3 regions of the Sellimonas sp. genome follow, and region 3 is predicted to be linked to each of the others. Evidence: predicted binding sites of a transcription regulator. Region 3 holds the regulator's gene; each other region holds the start of a gene.
The links. Region 3 encodes HrcA, which represses chaperone genes, less so after heat shock. Its sites were predicted from a motif close to TGTTAGCACTCNNNNNNNNNGAGTGCTAACA; they were not measured.
Positions count from the first base shown of each region.

Region 1 (6,042 bases), on a different contig from region 3:
GCATTTGTTCCGCTTCCTTTTTCAATCGAACTTTTTTAATGGAACGACTTTGCTTGAAATGATAGATGCCGAAGAACTTGCGCCTGTTCTTTTGGCAATGCAAGGAGCAGTCGGAGGAAGTATAGAGCAAGTGAAAGAAATTTTTTTGACAGTTTTTTTATTTGCTCACGGATATGCGAGTATCATAGCCAACAATTCTTTGGAGTATGATGAAGAACTCATAAAATCTCATTTAGAACGGGCTTACAGAGGGGCAATATTAGCAACACAGGAGGAAACGAAATGAGAAAACTATACGAAAAAAACGAACTGACTTTTGCGATTGTGTGGATTGTGATTTATTGTGTGCTGCAATCTTTAGCCAATCCACTAAATGAAAAAATAGGGGTTGAATATTCTGCAAGTGCAATTTTTTCTATATTACAGTCCGTGATCCTCTTGGTTTTTATTCGAAAAAATAACTTACTAAAACGATATGGGCTTTGCAAATCTCCTATATCTGCCAGCCGCTTTCTGTTCTATATTCCCTTGATAATTTTAGCCACAAGAAATTTTTGGAACGGAGCGGCGTTTAATTTGAACTTGGCAGGAACTGTCTGCTATATTGCCTGTATGCTTTGGGTTGGATTTTTAGAAGAAGTTATTTTTAGAGGACTGCTTTTCAAAGCGATAGCAAAAGACAATGTAAAAACGGCAATTATCATTTCAAGTGTTACATTTGGTTTGGGACATTTATTAAACTTGGTGAATGGCAGTGGTGCGGGAATAGCAGAAAACTTACTTCAAGTTACAGGGGCGATTGCGATTGGTTTTCTGTTTGTCATTCTTTATTATCGTGGCGGTAGTTTGTTCCCTTGCATAATTACGCACTCCGCAATTAACATCACAAGTGTTTTTGCAAATGTGGTAGGATTGACGATAGAAAAGCGTATCATCTTCCAGTTGGTACTGTTTGCAATTACTATTACTTATTCATTTATTCTCACAAAGACACTCCCTAAAAATCAGTATTACGACAGGGAGGATAACTGATATGGAAAATGTGATTTCAGAATGGTTGCGCTGCCCTGTTTGCGGAAATAAGACAAGGCTGAAAATCCGTGGGGACACAGAACTAAAATATTTTCCGCTGTTCTGTCCTAAGTGTAGACAAGAGACTTTAATCAATGTAAAACATCTGAATACCACAGTTATCAAAGAGCCAGACGCACAGACGCAGAGCCGATAACACGCAGATCAAAATGCGGTTATCGGCTCTTTTATTTTTTCTCGGATAAATATAAATACCGCTATGTCGACAAACTTTTCTTGACCTTATGGGGAAATAGCAAAGCCAAGAAAAGCCGTCAAGGGTCAAGATGAACGCTTCGCGCCCTTGACGGCTTTTCCCGTCTTTGCTCACAGGCAGACAAGAGGGCGCAAACGGAAAGACCGCTTGCGCCCTCTATCTATCATAGGTGTCTTGTGGTCATTTAGGGGTTAAAAAAGCCTTGATTTATACGGCTTTGCGGGCTCGAAAACAGAGGGGTAAGGTGTTTATATTCAATCCCTCAAAAACGGCGTTCTATTGCGTAACAAAGCGGATATACCGCATTTCGTGATATACCCGCTTTCTGTTATTACAACCTGTCTGTCAGCCGTTAAATAGTTCCTTATCCCTCTTTATCTTGCCCCAGAAATCCTCAGATATCATGTGGACGCAGCCATCCAGTATGACACCAATTTCTTTTAACGTGCTGCCAGGATGAACGAGAAACTCTCCCGCGTCTATCAGACGGATATGAGGCTTAAGAATTTCCTCGAGACATCTAAGCTCTGACGCTGTGATTCCTTCAAAGAGTCGAGTATTGGCAGCCAATTCTTTTTGCAAAATCATTGTGTTTTCTCCCGTTAAAAATTTTTGTGTTTTCCATTTCGGAAAATTGTTTCTTTTGCTATGATAATGCAGAAGATTTAACTTAATTATAGTATGAGCGGAGGCAGACCGCAAATAAAACGAAACAGAAAGGACCAGACAGAATGGAATTATTAAAAAGACCGCGCCGTCTGCGGGGCACAGAATTGATGAGAAAGATGGTAAGGGAGACGCGGATGAGTCAGGAGTCTCTGATCTATCCGATGTTTGTTGTAGAAGGCAGCAGGAAAAAGGAGGAAATCTCTTCCATGGAAGGCCAGTTCCGATACAGTGTCGATCAGATGCCGTATGAACTGGAGCGGGCAGCAAAAGCCGGTGTAAATCATATTCTGTTGTTTGGCATTCCAGACAGAAAAGATGAGGTTGGGAGCCAGGCATACGCGGAAGATGGAATTGTACAGAGGGCACTGAGGGAGGCAAAAAGACAGTTTCCGGATCTTCAGTATATTACCGATGTCTGCATGTGCGAATATACATCCCATGGACATTGTGGCATCTTATGCAGAAAGGATGTGGAAAATGACCGGACTTTGGAATATTTGCAGAAGATTGCGCTTTCCCATGTGCAGGCGGGCGCTGATATGGTGGCCCCTTCCGATATGATGGACGGCCGGGTACGCGCCATCCGCGGAATACTCGACCAAAATGGGTATGAGAATGTCCCAATCTTGTCTTATGCAGTAAAATATGCGTCCGGATTTTACGGACCGTTCCGGGATGCCGCAGAATCAGCTCCTGCTTTTGGAGACAGGCAGACATACCAGATGGATTTTCATAATAGCCGGGAAGGAATCAGAGAGGCTATTTTGGATGTGGAAGAGGGAGCGGACATCGTCATGGTAAAACCAGCGATGTCATATCTTGATATGGTATCAAAAGTCCGTGAGGCAGTCAAAGTACCGGTAGCGGCCTACAGTGTAAGCGGAGAATATGCCATGGTAAAAGCGGCGTCAAAAAATAACTGGATAGATGAAGAGAAGATCATGTGTGAGATGGCAGTAGCCGCATACCGTGCAGGGGCACAGATTTATATTAGCTATTATGCAAAAGAGTTGGCGAAATGTATGACAGAGGGGAAAATAGGATAAGATAGGGGGAAATAAGATTATCAAAATTAGCACTCACTACTTGACAGTGCTAACAATAAGTGTTATTGTTATATTGTTGGTAGAACAGAAAACAAATAAAATTCAAAAAAGATAGAGATTCGTAAGGAGGAGTGCAGTATGAATATCAATAAATTCACACAGAATTCTATGCTTGCGGTACAAGGTTGCGAGAAAGTCGCAGACGAATACGGTCACCAGGAGATCGAGCAGGAGCACCTGCTTTATTCTTTATTGACACAGGATGAAAGCCTTATTTTAAAACTGATGGAAAAAATGGGTATTTCAAAAGAACTGATCGTAAACCGCGTGGAAGAATCACTGAGGAAGCGGCCAAAAGTCCAGGGCGGACAGGTCTTTATCGGTCAGTATCTGAACAAGGTACTGATCCACGCAGAAGACGAGGCAAAACAGATGGGAGACGAATATGTATCAGTAGAACATATTTTTCTCGCCCTTATCAAATATGCAAATAAAGAAATCAAACAAATTTTCCGGGAACTTGGCATTACAAGAGAAGGCTTTTTAAAAGTGCTTTCCGAAGTCCGCGGAAACCAGAGGGTTACGACAGACAATCCAGAAGCGACATACGACACGTTGAACAAGTACGGGTATGATCTCGTGGAACGGGCAAAAGAGCAGAAATTGGACCCTGTCATCGGAAGAGACGCCGAGATCCGAAATGTGGTAAGGATTCTTTCACGTAAAACGAAAAACAATCCGGTTTTGATCGGAGAACCTGGAGTAGGTAAGACTGCAGTTGTCGAAGGGCTGGCACAGAGAATTGTTCGAGGAGATGTGCCGGAAGGTCTGAAAGATAAACAGCTCTTTGCTTTGGATATGGGCGCCCTTGTTGCAGGAGCGAAATACAGAGGAGAATTCGAGGAGAGACTCAAAGCAGTTCTGGAAGAAGTCAAAAACAGTGAGGGACAGATTATCCTCTTCATTGATGAACTTCACACGATCGTAGGTGCAGGGAAAACAGACGGGGCCATGGACGCGGGAAATATGTTAAAGCCAATGCTTGCAAGGGGAGAACTTCATTGTATCGGTGCGACTACACTGGATGAATACAGGGAGTACATTGAGAAAGATGCCGCTTTGGAAAGACGATTCCAGCCGGTAATGGTAGACGAGCCGAGTGTGGAAGATGCCATCTCTATTTTGAGAGGGCTGAAAGAACGGTATGAAGTATTTCACGGTGTAAAGATTACGGACGGCGCGCTTGTTGCAGCCGCAACTTTGTCCAATCGGTATATATCAGACAGATTCCTCCCGGACAAAGCCATTGACCTTGTAGACGAGGCATGTGCACTGATCAAGACAGAATTGGATTCCATGCCGACCGAACTCGATGAACTGAGACGGAGGACAATGCAGCTGGAGATCGAGGAGGCTGCCCTCAAAAAAGAAGATGACCGATTAAGCCGTGAACGGCTGGAAAAACTTCAGCAGGAACTGGCGGAAAACAGAGAAGAATTCGCCAAAAAGAAAGCACAGTGGGATAACGAGAAAAACTCCCTGGAGAGAGTACACCGACTGCGGGAAGAGATCGAAAATGTCAACCAGGAAATCCAAAAAGCTCAGAGTTCCTATGATCTGGAAAAAGCAGCAGAACTCCAATATGGACGTCTTCCGCAGCTGAAAAAACAGCTGGAAGAAGAAGAAAATAAAGTAAAAGACGAAGATCTCTCCCTTGTCCATGAAAGCGTGACTGACGAAGAGATTGCCAAAATCGTATCCCGGTGGACGGGTATTCCGGTTGCAAAACTGAATGAAAGCGAAAGAAGCAAGACACTGCATCTGGATCAGCAGCTTCACAAGCGTGTGATCGGGCAAGATGAAGGTGTAACAAAAGTAACAGAAGCCATCATCCGGTCAAAGGCAGGCATCAAAGATCCGTCGAAACCAATCGGCTCCTTCCTGTTCCTCGGACCAACCGGAGTAGGGAAAACCGAATTGGCCAAGGCACTTGCAGAAAGCCTGTTTGACGATGAAAGCAACATGGTACGTATCGATATGAGCGAATACATGGAAAAATATTCTGTGTCCAGACTTATCGGAGCCCCTCCGGGATATGTAGGATACGATGAAGGTGGACAGCTGACAGAGGCGGTAAGAAGAAAACCATATTCTGTCGTACTCTTCGATGAAGTGGAAAAAGCACATCCGGATGTGTTCAATGTACTTCTGCAAGTACTTGATGACGGACGGATTACAGATTCCCAGGGACGCACAGTAGATTTCAAAAATACGATTCTGATCATGACATCAAATATCGGATCCGCCTATCTACTGGAAGGAATCGATGAAGAAGGAAATATCAAACCAGAAAATGAACAATATGTCATGAATGACCTGAAAGCCCACTTCCGCCCGGAATTCTTAAACAGACTCGACGAAATCATTATGTTTAAACCACTTACAAAAGCAGATATAACTCAGATCATCGATCTCCTTTTGACAGATGTCAATAAACGTCTGGCAGACAGAGAACTAAAAATCGAACTGACAAAAGCAGCAAAACAACATATCGTAGACGGCGGCTACGAACCAATGTACGGTGCAAGGCCGATGAAACGATACCTGCAAAAATACGTAGAGACACTGGCTGCAAAACTCATCCTGGAAGGCAATGTAGGAACCGGAGAAACCATCATCATCGATGAACAAAACGGAGAACTGACGGCCAAGACAGGGGGACGTGTTCCGGCTCAAAGGTACACGATGTAAAATTCAGACAATTTCAATAAACCGCGCAAAATCAAGCTTTATAGGGGGACGTGTTCCAAATTATAGGAACACGTCCCCCGTTTAAATATTTATAGAAAATCCTTTTAACAATGGATGTTTATAGGAAATAGCGATTAGTGTAAATTTGATATTTGTGTTAGGTTATTAGTAGAATTGTTTGACAAAGGGTGGAGTGTGTGCTGATTCGTGATTTTTTATGTTTTTCTGGAGGGTCTGAGGAGGAGGTAATGCAGCTGATCCGTATGAAGCGGCTGCCGATTCCAGACA
Region 1 is NZ_JBKSWG010000033.1:3,255-9,296, forward strand. Features, by position in the region: gene ACLROL_RS10900 (TetR/AcrR family transcriptional regulator) at 1-286, shown strand, start outside; gene ACLROL_RS10905 (CPBP family intramembrane glutamic endopeptidase) at 283-1,032, shown strand; gene ACLROL_RS10910 (cysteine-rich KTR domain-containing protein) at 1,034-1,228, shown strand; gene ACLROL_RS10915 (hypothetical protein) at 1,634-1,876, opposite strand; gene hemB (porphobilinogen synthase) at 2,020-3,003, shown strand; gene clpB (ATP-dependent chaperone ClpB) at 3,142-5,754, shown strand; gene ACLROL_RS10930 (uroporphyrinogen decarboxylase family protein) at 6,003-6,042, shown strand, end outside.
Region 1: the regulator HrcA is predicted to act here: its motif matches at 3,028-3,058, upstream of clpB (ATP-dependent chaperone ClpB).

Region 2 (6,042 bases), on a different contig from region 3:
TATCGCGGAGCATTTCTTTTCTTCTGTCGCCATATCCCGGTGCCTTCACAGCAACGACATTGAATGTGCCGCGCAGCTTGTTTACGATCAATGTAGTCAGTGCTTCTCCTTCTACGTCTTCTGCAATGATAAGGAGACGGGCACCTGCCTGTACAACTTGTTCCAGAAGCGGAAGAAGTTCCTGGATATTAGAAATCTTTTTATCTGTAATCAGGATATACGGATCTTCCAAATTTGCTTCCATTTTATCCATATCTGTAGCCATGTATGCAGAAATATATCCACGGTCGAACTGCATACCTTCTACAAGATCCAGCTCTGTCTTCATTGTCTTTGATTCTTCGATTGTGATGACACCGTCATTTGACACTTTTTCCATCGCGTCAGCTACCATGTTTCCTACTTCGTCATCGCTGGAAGATACTGCTGCAACTCTTGCGATCTGAGCTTTGTCTTTCACTTTGCTGCTCATCTTGGCAATCTCTTCTACTGCCATGTCCGTAGCTTTCTTCATTCCTTTTCTGAGGACGATCGGGTTGGCTCCTGCTGCAAGATTTCTCATTCCTTCATGAACCATAGCCTGCGCCAGCACAGTTGCTGTCGTCGTACCGTCTCCAGCCACATCATTTGTCTTGGAAGCAACTTCGCGAATCAGCTGTGCTCCCATGTTTTCAAATGCATCTTCCAGTTCGATTTCTTTTGCGATCGTAACACCATCATTTGTGATAAGCGGTGCTCCAAATGATTTGTCAAGCACGACATTTCTTCCTTTTGGTCCTAATGTAACCCGAACTGTATCAGCAAGTTTATTTACACCAGCTTCCAGTGCTGCTCTGGCCTCTGCTCCGTATTTAATTTCTTTTGCCATTTCAAATCCCTCCATTTAAATCTATTTTAATGATACATATTTTAACCTTGTTTGTATATCATTTCCTATTCGATGATGGCAAGAATATCACTCTGTCTTACAATGATATATTCCACATCGTCTAATTCCACTTCTGTCCCCGCGTATTTTGAATAGATTACTTTATCTCCAACAGAAACTTTCATTTCCACTTCCTTGCCGTCTACCAGACCGCCCGGTCCAACTGCAACAACTTCTGCCTGCTGCGGTTTTTCCTTATTCTGTCCCGGCAGAACGATCCCGGATTTGGTTGTCTCTTCTGCTTCCATCTGTTTTAAAACAACTCTGTCGCTTAATGGTACTAATTTCATGATTGTTCCTCCTTCATTGTCTATCCATTTATCAGCACTCGTTGTACTAGAGTGCTAAAACACTCTAGTAATAAAATAGCACTGTACATTTTATTTGTCAACAATCTTTCTTATTCTTTATATTTAGTTTATATTTTGAAAATAGGCCCACATGTCTGCACTACACTACATAGAGTCCATTCTGGATCCGCAGCACGATCTGTTCGCCGTCCTGATCGTGATACCTTCTTGTGATTACCCCTTCACAGCCGTACCTGCCTTCTTCTGCCTCAAAAATACACTCATATACCGCATCCAGTGAGAAGGACTGCACTTCTCCTTTTCCAACATACAACGACATCTCTTCGGACTTACTGTCATAAGTCCGTATCCGTGTCATATATTTTTTTCTGTCCTGCTTTTCTGATTTTAAAAATACTTTCTTCATCTGAAGCACCGCCGCACCGTTTTCGTACATATTCTTCTCCTTCCTCAAAAGGGAGCCTCAGAAATCTGACGCTCCCTTTTTGTACACGCACACCTGTTTTCATGCGCTATTTCTGTTTTTCTTTTTTTATCTTTTCCAGCTCCGTAAATACATAATCGTTCACAACTTTAATGTATGTTCCCTTCATACCCGATGATCTGGATTCGATAACTCCTGCACTCTCAAATTTCCTTAGTGCATTTACGATTACCGATCTTGTGATTCCCACACGATCTGCAATCTTACTTGCAACAAGAATGCCCTCCATGCCGTCCAGCTCTTCAAAGATATGGATGATCGCCTCCAGTTCTGAGAACGAAAGTGTACTGATAGCAGACTGTACGATCTGTTCTTTTCTTGTCTCCTCCGCGCTCTCCTCATTCACTGATCGAAGCATTTCCAAGCCGACAACCGTTGTACCATATTCACTGAGAATGATATCGTCAATCTCATACTCCTCATCCTGCTTGTAAATGAAGAGCGTTCCAAGCCGTTCGCCTGCGATTTCGATCGGAGAAACAATAGCCTGATACCCTTTCGATACCTCCGGAGAAAATCCAAGCGTCTGAAGATTCACATTTTCTTTTGTAGATAAAATACTCAGCAGCCGTTCATTCAGCATCGCATCGATATGTCCGCCTACTTCGCCTTTTATCAGTTCTGTCAGCGGTCTGACCTCATCCCTTTTACTCACACCAAGTACCTTGCCCTTTTTGCTTACGACAAGAATATTGGAGTCGAGAATTTCTGTAAGCACTTCACAGATATCATTGAAAACAACTTTGCTGGAATTATTGTTGTGAAGCAGCTTGTTGATTTTTCTTGTCTTATCCAATAACTGTACACTCATAGCCTTCCTCCATCCAAAGATTTTTTGCACTGCCTCGAATTGCACGAACAAAAGTATAGAATACTCAACTGATATTCTAATATTATCATACAATTCTCACATTTTCAATAACTTACATGCTATTTTTCTTTGTTTTTATTTTCTACATATCCACACGTCTCATCAGCGCAAACAATCTTGTTCCCTTTTTCCAGCATATAACCTCCGCATTTCGGACATTTCTTATCGGAAGGCTTCTGCCAGGACATAAAATCACATTCTGGATTGTCCTCACACCCGTAATATCTTCTTCCTTTTTTCGTTTTCCGGATAACAATCTCTTTACCGCATTTCGGACAGCTGACACCTGCTTTTTCCAGGTACGGCTTCGTATTTCTGCATTCCGGAAAGCCAGGACATGCCAGGAATTTTCCGTGAGGTCCGTATTTAACAACCATATTCCGCCCGCACTCTTCGCAGATCACATCTGTTACTTCATCTTCGATCTTTACTTCTTCCAGCTCTTTCTCTGCGACTTCCACGGCTTCTTCCAGATCCGGGTAGAAGTTGCTTATGACGGTCTTCCACTGTACTTTTCCTTCCGCCACCTTGTCAAGCAACCCCTCCATGTTGGCGGTAAAATTCACATCCACAATACTCTCGAATGACTTCCGCATCATATTGTTGACGACCTCTCCAAGCTCCGTGAGGTAGAGATTCTTATTTTCTTTGGCTACATAACGTCTGGCAATGATCGTGGAGATCGTCGGAGCATACGTACTCGGCCGGCCAATGCCCAACTCTTCCAGGGCCTTCACAAGAGACGCCTCAGTATAGTGAGCCGGAGGCTGCGTAAAATGCTGCCGGCTGTCAAAAGACTCTTTGGTAAGCTCTGATTCTTTGGTAAGACCGTTCAGCAGCACATTGCTCTGTGTCTTTTCCTCGTCGGCCTGCACATATACCTGGCGAAAACCTTCAAAAAGGATTTTAGAAGCAGCCACAGTAAACCGGTATTTTCCGGCATCGATCTTCACGGATGTCGTCTCATATTTGGCAGGCTTCATCCTGCTGGCAGTAAACCGCTTCCAGATCAGCTGATACAGCCTGAACTGGTCTCTTGTGAGGGATTCTTTTACCATGGCCGGCGTCCTTGCGATATCCGTCGGGCGGATCGCCTCGTGCGCATCCTGCACATTTTTCCCTCCGTCCTTTTTTTTCTCCGTATCCTCCACGAATTCCGGTCCGTAAACCTCCTCGATATACATCTTGGCCGCTTCCATGGCCTCATCGGAAATACGGGTAGAGTCGGTACGCAGGTAGGTAATGATACCAATTGTTCCCTGTCCTTTGATATCCACCCCTTCATATAGCTGCTGCGCAATCCGCATCGTCTTCTGAGTCGCAAAATTCAGAACTTTGGATGCTTCCTGCTGAAGGGTACTTGTTGTAAACGGAACCGGAGCTTTCTGGCTTCTCTCTCCTTTTTTCACTTCGGCCACCTGGAAAGTCTCATTTTCCAGTTCACTGATAATCTGATTTTTTTCCTCTTCGGATCGAATCGTCATCTTCTCTTTTTCCGTACCATAAAATTTGGCTGTCAGGGGTTTTCTTTCTCCCTTTACTTTCAAAAGCACATCCAAAGACCAGTATTCTTCCGGGATAAATGCATCGATCTCCTCCTCCCGGTCTGCAATGATACGAAGCGCCACGGACTGCACCCTTCCTGCACTCAATCCCCTTTTTACTTTTTTCCAGAGAAGCGGACTGATCTTGTAGCCGATCACTCTGTCAAGGGCTCTTCTCGCCTGCTGGGCATCAACCAGATTCATGTCGATCTCCCTGGCATTTTTAATGGACTCTTTGACTGCTTTTTTTGTGATCTCATTGAAGCTGATCCGGTATACTTTTTTCCCTTCGAGTTTCAGCGCCTTTGTCAAATGCCAGGAGATCGCTTCACCCTCCCGGTCGGGGTCAGTTGCCAAATAGATCTTATCTGCTTTTTTTACTTCTTTTCTGAGTTCCGCAAGAATCTCTCCTTTTCCGCGGATCGTGATGTACTTTGGCTCAAAATCATGTTCTACATCAATACCAAGCTGACTTTTCGGGAAATCACGTACATGCCCCTGAGATGCCATGACAACGTAGCTGCTGCCAAGGAATTTCTTGATCGTCTTCACTTTTGCAGGGGATTCCACGATTACCAGATAACGTGCCATAATCTTATTCCTCCATCCAACTTCAAATATTACTTCAATCGGATATAATAATTCTTCGAAATTTCCTGCACCCACCCTGCCAGTTCCATCTGAAGCAGTATTTCCATGGTTTTTCCTCTCGAAAATCCACTTTCTTCCTCCAGCTCAGAAAGGCTCTTGGGATACAAACAAAGCAAACTATACAACAATTTTTCCGGACTTTCAAGCTTTATTTCATTTTCTTCGGAATTTTTCACATTTTGAAATACTTTTTTCTGCATTTCATACGGGAGATCCAAAAGCAGTTCTTCCGGGGAAAGAAGGATGCCGGCTCCCTGCCTGATCAGTCGGTTGCATCCTTTGCTCAGCACACTTGTGACCGGGCCTGGAAGCGCGTACACGTCTTTTCCCTGCTCCAGAGCAAAATCGGCTGTGATCAGAGAACCGCTGCGTTCTTTCGCTTCCATGACGAGAACTATGTCCGACAGCCCGCTGATAATTCGGTTTCTAGGAGGAAAATTCCATGCCAGAGGAGGTGTCCCCGGCGGGTACTCCGACAGGATTCCCCCGGTTTTCTTAAGTGCTTCGTAAAGGCCACGGTTCTCTCTTGGATAACATACGTCCGCTCCGCATCCAAGTACAGCGACAGCGGTGCAGGATCCGTCCAGTGCCCCACGGATTCCTTCTCCGTCCACACCCCGGGCCATTCCACTGATTATATATATGCCGGATGCAGACAAGTTTTTCCCGAATTCATAAGCCATTTTGAGACCGTATGGACTTGCGCTCCTGGCTCCTACAATGGCCGCTGTGCCTTTTGGAAACCGAAAACAGTCCGGCCCCATTCCAAACAACGCGTACGGAGGATCTGGAATTTGTCTTAGTCTTTCGGGGTACTCCGCAGAAAAGTAAGTCACGATGCGCATCCCATTTTTTCTCGCTTTTTCCCACTCCCTCTTTCTTGCATCCATCACTCCCTTTCTTTGATTTTCCCGCAAGTTCTCACACTCTTTCTCCGTCAGTAGCATGCAGGACTTGTATCCTGTTTCTTCTATATAAAACAGCTCTTTCTCTGTCCCAAACATCTCCCTCAGTTTTCTCTTCTGGGAAGATGTAATTCCTTTAACACATGCTAACCAGTATTCGTAAAACTCATTTTCTCTACACATCACGAACCCCTCCCCAAAGTTTGCTGTTTATATAGCGGTAGCTGATGGCCTCTGCCAAATGCTCGCTTTTGATCCGTTCACTCATTTCCATATCTGCGATAGTCCTTGCTACTTTCAGGATTTTGTGACAGCTTCTCGCCGTCAGTCCCATACGTTCAAATGCCT
Region 2 is NZ_JBKSWG010000004.1:54,042-60,083, forward strand. Features, by position in the region: gene groL (chaperonin GroEL) at 1-868, opposite strand, end outside; gene groES (co-chaperone GroES) at 934-1,218, opposite strand; gene ACLROL_RS02445 (hypothetical protein) at 1,379-1,675, opposite strand; gene codY (GTP-sensing pleiotropic transcriptional regulator CodY) at 1,752-2,534, opposite strand; gene topA (type I DNA topoisomerase) at 2,654-4,729, opposite strand; gene dprA (DNA-processing protein DprA) at 4,759-5,877, opposite strand; gene ACLROL_RS02465 (YifB family Mg chelatase-like AAA ATPase) at 5,870-6,042, opposite strand, start outside.
Region 2: the regulator HrcA is predicted to act here: its motif matches at 1,248-1,278, upstream of groES (co-chaperone GroES).

Region 3 (6,042 bases):
ATATCTGCATCAGACATATTGGAGCCTGCTGTGATTGTAATGTGCTGTTCTTTTCCTGTTCCAAGATCTTTTGCGGATACATTTACGATACCGTTTGCATCGATATCGAATGTAACTTCGATCTGCGGGATTCCGCGTGGTGCCGGCGGGATTCCGTCCAGTCTGAACTGGCCGAGAGACTTGTTGTCTCTTGCAAACTGTCTTTCGCCCTGTACAACGTTGATATCAACTGCTGTCTGGTTATCTGCCGCTGTTGAGAAGATCTGGCTCTTCTTTGTCGGGATCGTTGTATTTCTTTCAATCAGTCTTGTAGCAACACCGCCCATTGTCTCGATGGAAAGGGACAGCGGTGTAACGTCCAGAAGAAGGATGTCGCCTGCGCCTGCATCTCCGGAAAGTTTACCACCCTGGATAGATGCTCCAAGTGCAACACATTCATCCGGGTTTAAGGACTTGCTTGGTTCTTTTCCTGTGAGCTGTCTTACTTTGTCCTGTACAGCCGGGATACGTGTGGAACCACCTACAAGAAGTACCTGGCCAAGGTCTGACGGACGAAGTCCTGCGTCGGAGAGTGCTCTTTGTACTGGTTCTGCTGTTCTTTCTACAAGATCGCTTGTAAGTTCATCGAACTTCGCTCTTGTAAGATCCATATCAAAGTGCTTCGGTCCTTCTGCTGTTGCAGTGATGAACGGAAGGTTGATGTTTGTTGTCGTTGCAGAAGAAAGTTCTTTCTTCGCTTTTTCTGCTGCTTCTTTCAGTCTCTGGAGCGCCATCTTGTCTCCGGAGAGATCTACGCCTTCTTTTGCCTTGAAATCAGCCAGCATGTAATCTGTGATCTTCTGGTCAAAGTCGTCTCCGCCGAGTTTGTTATCTCCGGCTGTGGAAAGTACTTCAATGACACCATCTCCGATATCGATGATGGAAACGTCGAATGTACCGCCTCCAAGGTCATATACCATGATCTTCTGTTCTTTTTCGTTGTCAAGTCCGTACGCAAGGGCTGCTGCTGTCGGTTCGTTGATGATACGTTTTACATCAAGACCTGCGATCTTACCTGCGTCTTTTGTTGCCTGACGCTGAGCATCGTTGAAATATGCCGGAACTGTGATGACAGCTTCCGTTACTTTTTCTCCAAGGTATCCTTCTGCGTCTGCTTTCAGTTTCTGAAGGATCATCGCGGAAATTTCCTGCGGAGAGTACATCTTTCCATCGATGTTTTCTTTTTCGTTTGTACCCATCTTCCTCTTGATGGAAGAGATCGTCTTATCTGCGTTTGTGACTGCCTGACGTTTTGCAGGTTCGCCAACGAGACGTTCTCCTGTCTTTGTAAATGCAACAACGGATGGAGTTGTTCTGGCTCCTTCTGTATTCGCGATAACGGTCGGCTGTCCACCTTCCATTACAGCAACACAACTGTTTGTTGTACCTAAGTCAATACCAATGATTTTGCCCATAATGAATTCCTCCTGATTTATTATTAAAATTTGTTAGTTTGCTACTTTTACCATACTGTGTCTTACAACAGATTCGCGGTACATGTATCCTTTCTGGAATTCCTCTACCACGATGTTTTCTCCGGCTTCTTCGTCTTCCACATGCATTACCGCATTATGGAAATCCGGATTAAACTCCTGTCCTAACGCTTCGATTTGTTTCACACCGGCATCTTCCAGTGTCTTCATCAACTGTTTGTATACTTTATCCATGCCGTCCACAAACGGATCTTTGCGTTTTTCTTCATCTACGCTCTGGAATCCGCGTTCGAAGTTATCGATGACCGGAAGGATCTTTTCGATAATATCCTTCGCCCCGATCTCGTACATGGCGGATTTTTCTTTCTCCGTGCGCTTCCGGTAGTTGTCAAATTCTGCCATCTGCCTTGTGAGTTTGTCTGTCAGATCTTCGATTTTTTCATCTTTCGGATCTTTTTTATTTTTCTTTTTAAAGAAGCTTTTTTTCTCTTTCTTTTCTTCGGCTTCCTGCTCTGTCTCCGCCTCGCTGTCCATTTCCGGATTTTCTTTCGTCACATCCTCGTCGGCTGCTTCGGCGTTTGTTTCTTCCGCCTGCTTCTTCGCTTCCTCTACTGCTTCTTTTACCATTTCTTCTTGATTTTTATGTTCGTCCACCAGGATACCACCTTTCTGTTCTTTCTATTCTTTTCTATGAAATATCGTATCCAGCTCATTCTGCAATGTTTTGAGGGTATCCATGACATGCTCGTAATCCATCCGTTTCGGACCGATGATACCGATCGTCCCCTGCATGCCTTCCCCTAATTCATAGGTGGCTGTCACGACACTGCAGTCTTTCATGTTCTGTACCGGGGTCTCGTTTCCGATATATACCTGTATCCCTTTGTTCTCACTGGAAAGCGTCTGCGTGACCAGTTCGGAAAGCTGCTGTTTTTCCTCAAAGGCACTGATGATCTCCTGCGCACTCTGCTTGTCGGAAAGTTCCGGGTATCGGAAAATATTCGTCGCGCCGCTGGTGTAGATCTCCATATCCTGGTCAAGCTGGATGACATTTGCAACCGCATCCAGAACATCGCTGATGACTCCGCTGTGTATGCCTGCCTGTTCTTTGAGCTTTGCAATCAGCCCCAGAGTGATCTGATCGATGGACATCCCATTGAGCGTGGTGTTCAAAAGCATGTTGAGCTTTAAAAGAGTCTCATTGTTCAGCATCTGATCCACTTCCAGGATCTGGTTTTTCACAATGTTTCCTTCCAGCACGATGACTGCGATGAGCTGCTCTTCATCCACCTGGGAAAGCTGGATAAACTTCAGCTTGTTTCTCGTGCTGACCGGCGCTGAGACCATCGTCGCATAATTGGTGCTGTTTGCCAGCACTTTTGCCGCCTGCTTCAACAGCTGATCCATCTTATCAGCCTTCTTCAGCATCTGTTCCTTGATCTCGGTTACTTCCTGCTCCTTTTCCAGCATCAGCATATCCACATAAAGCCGGTAACCCTTATCTGACGGGATCCGCCCCGCCGAGGTGTGAGGCTGAACGATGTATCCAAGCTCTTCCAGATCTGCCATCTCGTTCCGTATCGTTGCAGAACTCAGATTCAAATCCGTATATTTGGAAATCGTCCTGGAACCTACGGGATCCCCCGTCTCCAGGTAGTTCTGAATGACCGCTTTTAAAATCTTCAGTTTTCTCTCACTCAGTTCCTGGATCGCTTCCATCTCGTCTGCCTCCTTCGATGTTATTAGCACTCATGTATTTCGAGTGCTAACATCTACGGTTATTAATGTAACACTCCTACCCACTTTTGTCAACACTGATTCTGAAAATTTTTATGTCTTCCACGCGCAAAAAAAAGAATCCCGGGCACAGGATTCTTTTCTCTGTCTTATGACGTTATTCAATTCTTCTTCTGAGGTTCTGCATCTTTTCATCCGTCGCAGCGATCGTCTCCGCGCACTCTTTTAACTCCTGGATCAGTGTGTCATGCTCAGGCACGTTTTTTTTGTATTTGATCTGGTGCTCCAGGCTTGCCCAGAAATCCATTGCAACCGTACGGATCTGCACTTCCACCCGCATAGGCTTTTTACAGTCTGAGAAAAATACAGGGATCTCCACTATCATGTGATAGCTTCTGTAGCCGTTTGGCTTCGGGTTTTTGATATAATCTTTGACTGCAACTACCGTGATGTCGTCCTGGCATGTCAGCATGTTCGCCACTTTGTAGATATCATCAATGAACGGACAGATCACACGAATACCGGCCACATCATTTAAATTTTTCTCAATGGCTTCCACCGTGACGGGGAGACCCATTCTTCCGAGTTTCTCTGCGATGCTTACCGGTTTCTTGATCCGGCTTTGAATACTTTCGATGGGATTTCTGTCTCCGTATAAGGAAAGCTCATCATCCAGCACCTGAAGTTTTGTCGTGACTTCCCGGATGGCGGATCGGTACCTCATCATAAGGGTGTTAAAACTCATGAGACGTTCCACCGTCTCTTCTTCATTCTCTCCGCCCAAAAATTCTTTTACCAGTTCTTTTTGATTGTTTTCTTCTTTTGTCATTGTCTGTTCCATACCTTTTACGTAATATTTTCTGTCAAAAAATCTCTTTACCTGATAAAATTTGTCCTGGACGGGGATTCTTTTTCCGGAAGCCCGTATGCCTCTTTTCCGAGGGCGATGCTCTTCATTAGAAATGCCATATTCCGCGCCAGTGTCCGCATGATCTGCAGACCCTCTTCATCCTGAAGCGCTTCCCCCTGGGCGCTTCCGTGGATGCTGTTCCAGTACTGTCCGGATGCCACAGGCATGCCGCTGATAGTAAAATATTTGTTCAGCTCGTCAAAAGTGGAGGAAAGTCCGCCTCTTCTGGCTGTCGCCACAGCCGCGCCAACTTTCATCGTCTTGTCAAACGGTGTGCTGTAGAAAAGTCGATCCAGAAAAGCGATCAGCGTCGCATTGGCTGAAGCGTAGTATACCGGACTTCCTACTACAAGCCCGTCACATTTCTCAAATTTCGCTGCTGTCTCGTTGACAAGATCGTCAAACACACATTTTCCATTTTTTCGGCAGGAAGCACATCCGATACATCCGCGGATGGCCTGATTTCCCACCTGGATGATTTCTGTCTCGATTCCTTCTTGAGCAAATATCTTTTCCATCTCCTGCAGAGCAATGTAGGTATTTCCCTTCGTGTGAGGACTTCCGTTTACAAGCAATACTTTCATTTCTTCTTTTCCTCCTTTTTTCTTTTCTCTGGTGTCTGTCAAAGACAACCTCTTATATATTGAGAAGTCCCACCGAGACCAACACGACGGCATATACTGCCCACTGTCGTTTTGTAAGCCGCTCGTCAAATACAAACACACCCACCACTCCGATGATGACCATAGCTGCAATACTGTACATTGGATAGGCTATAAATGCAGGAATATCTGCCAAAGCGTCCAACAAAAAACGGGCTGAAAAATAGTTTGGGATCCCGATAAGACACCCGTAAATCACATCTGACTTTCCGATTTTCTCTTTTTTTTGAATCACAAGCACTCCGCACACAAGGCCGGATATTAAAAAAGACAGAACCAAATATAAATCGCTGAGCTCCGCTTTTCCGTATGTATCGTAAAATTTGGCCATGGAATCGCCAACCCCGCCTCCAAGCAACAGGAGCAAAAGTCCTCCCACAGACTCTCCGCCAACGCGTCTGCGTCTTTTCTCTTTTGTCTGTGGTATTTTCTCCAGGTTGAGAAACAGGATTACCGCCACAGAGAGAAAGATCCCGATATACTGTGTGACACCTGGCTGCTCTCCAAACCACAGTACTCCAATAGCCGTCGGGACAATGACCCCAAGTTTCATAAACGTGGAAGACAAGATAACTCCGTTTTTCTCTATATTCCACTGTAAAAGAAGAAACGCTGCAACATAAAGAATTCCTGTCAAAATGCCGAATCCCATTACGTACATCATGCCAACGTCACTCATATTGTTTGCCATATCCGGGGAAGTCGTCAGTCCTGAGATGATACATGCCGTATAATTTATCAAAAGTAATCCATACCGGCTTTTACAGTGATCTTTACTGGCCCGCATGAAAACAGATACTCCTGCGCTGCATAGAATCGCCAAAATAAGAGAAAACAATTCTCTACCTCCTCCCTACTCCTCCTGAAGGAACTGCGCCATGACATAGTTGCTCACGTCGATGCCCCTTTCTGTGAGAAAGATCCGCCCATCCGAGCATTGTAAAAGCTTTTGCTGCTGGAGCGTTTTGATCTGCTCCCCATAGATCTTTCGGGGCGTGATTCCAAATGTTTTCTCAAATACGTCTTCCCGTACTCCTTCCATCATGCGAAGTCCCAGAAAAAAGAATTCCTCTTCCGCCTCTTTTTTGCTGACTTTGTGCCAGTCCTCCCTCTGGATACGTTTCTTTTCTTCCGATGTCCGGTTATCCTGAAGCCAGAGTTTGGTATACGCTTCCCTGTCTCTTAGATTGGAAAAGCGTGCCCCTTCAAAGAAAGAAGCCGCTCCCACACCAAATCCCAGATACGGCGTGCGGTTCCAGTA
Region 3 is NZ_JBKSWG010000001.1:136,127-142,168, reverse strand. Features, by position in the region: gene dnaK (molecular chaperone DnaK) at 1-1,454, opposite strand, end outside; gene grpE (nucleotide exchange factor GrpE) at 1,488-2,099, opposite strand; gene hrcA (heat-inducible transcriptional repressor HrcA) at 2,151-3,191, opposite strand; gene ACLROL_RS00580 (GTP pyrophosphokinase family protein) at 3,367-4,050, opposite strand; gene ACLROL_RS00575 (flavodoxin family protein) at 4,086-4,703, opposite strand; gene ACLROL_RS00570 (hypothetical protein) at 4,756-5,604, opposite strand; gene hemW (radical SAM family heme chaperone HemW) at 5,635-6,042, opposite strand, start outside.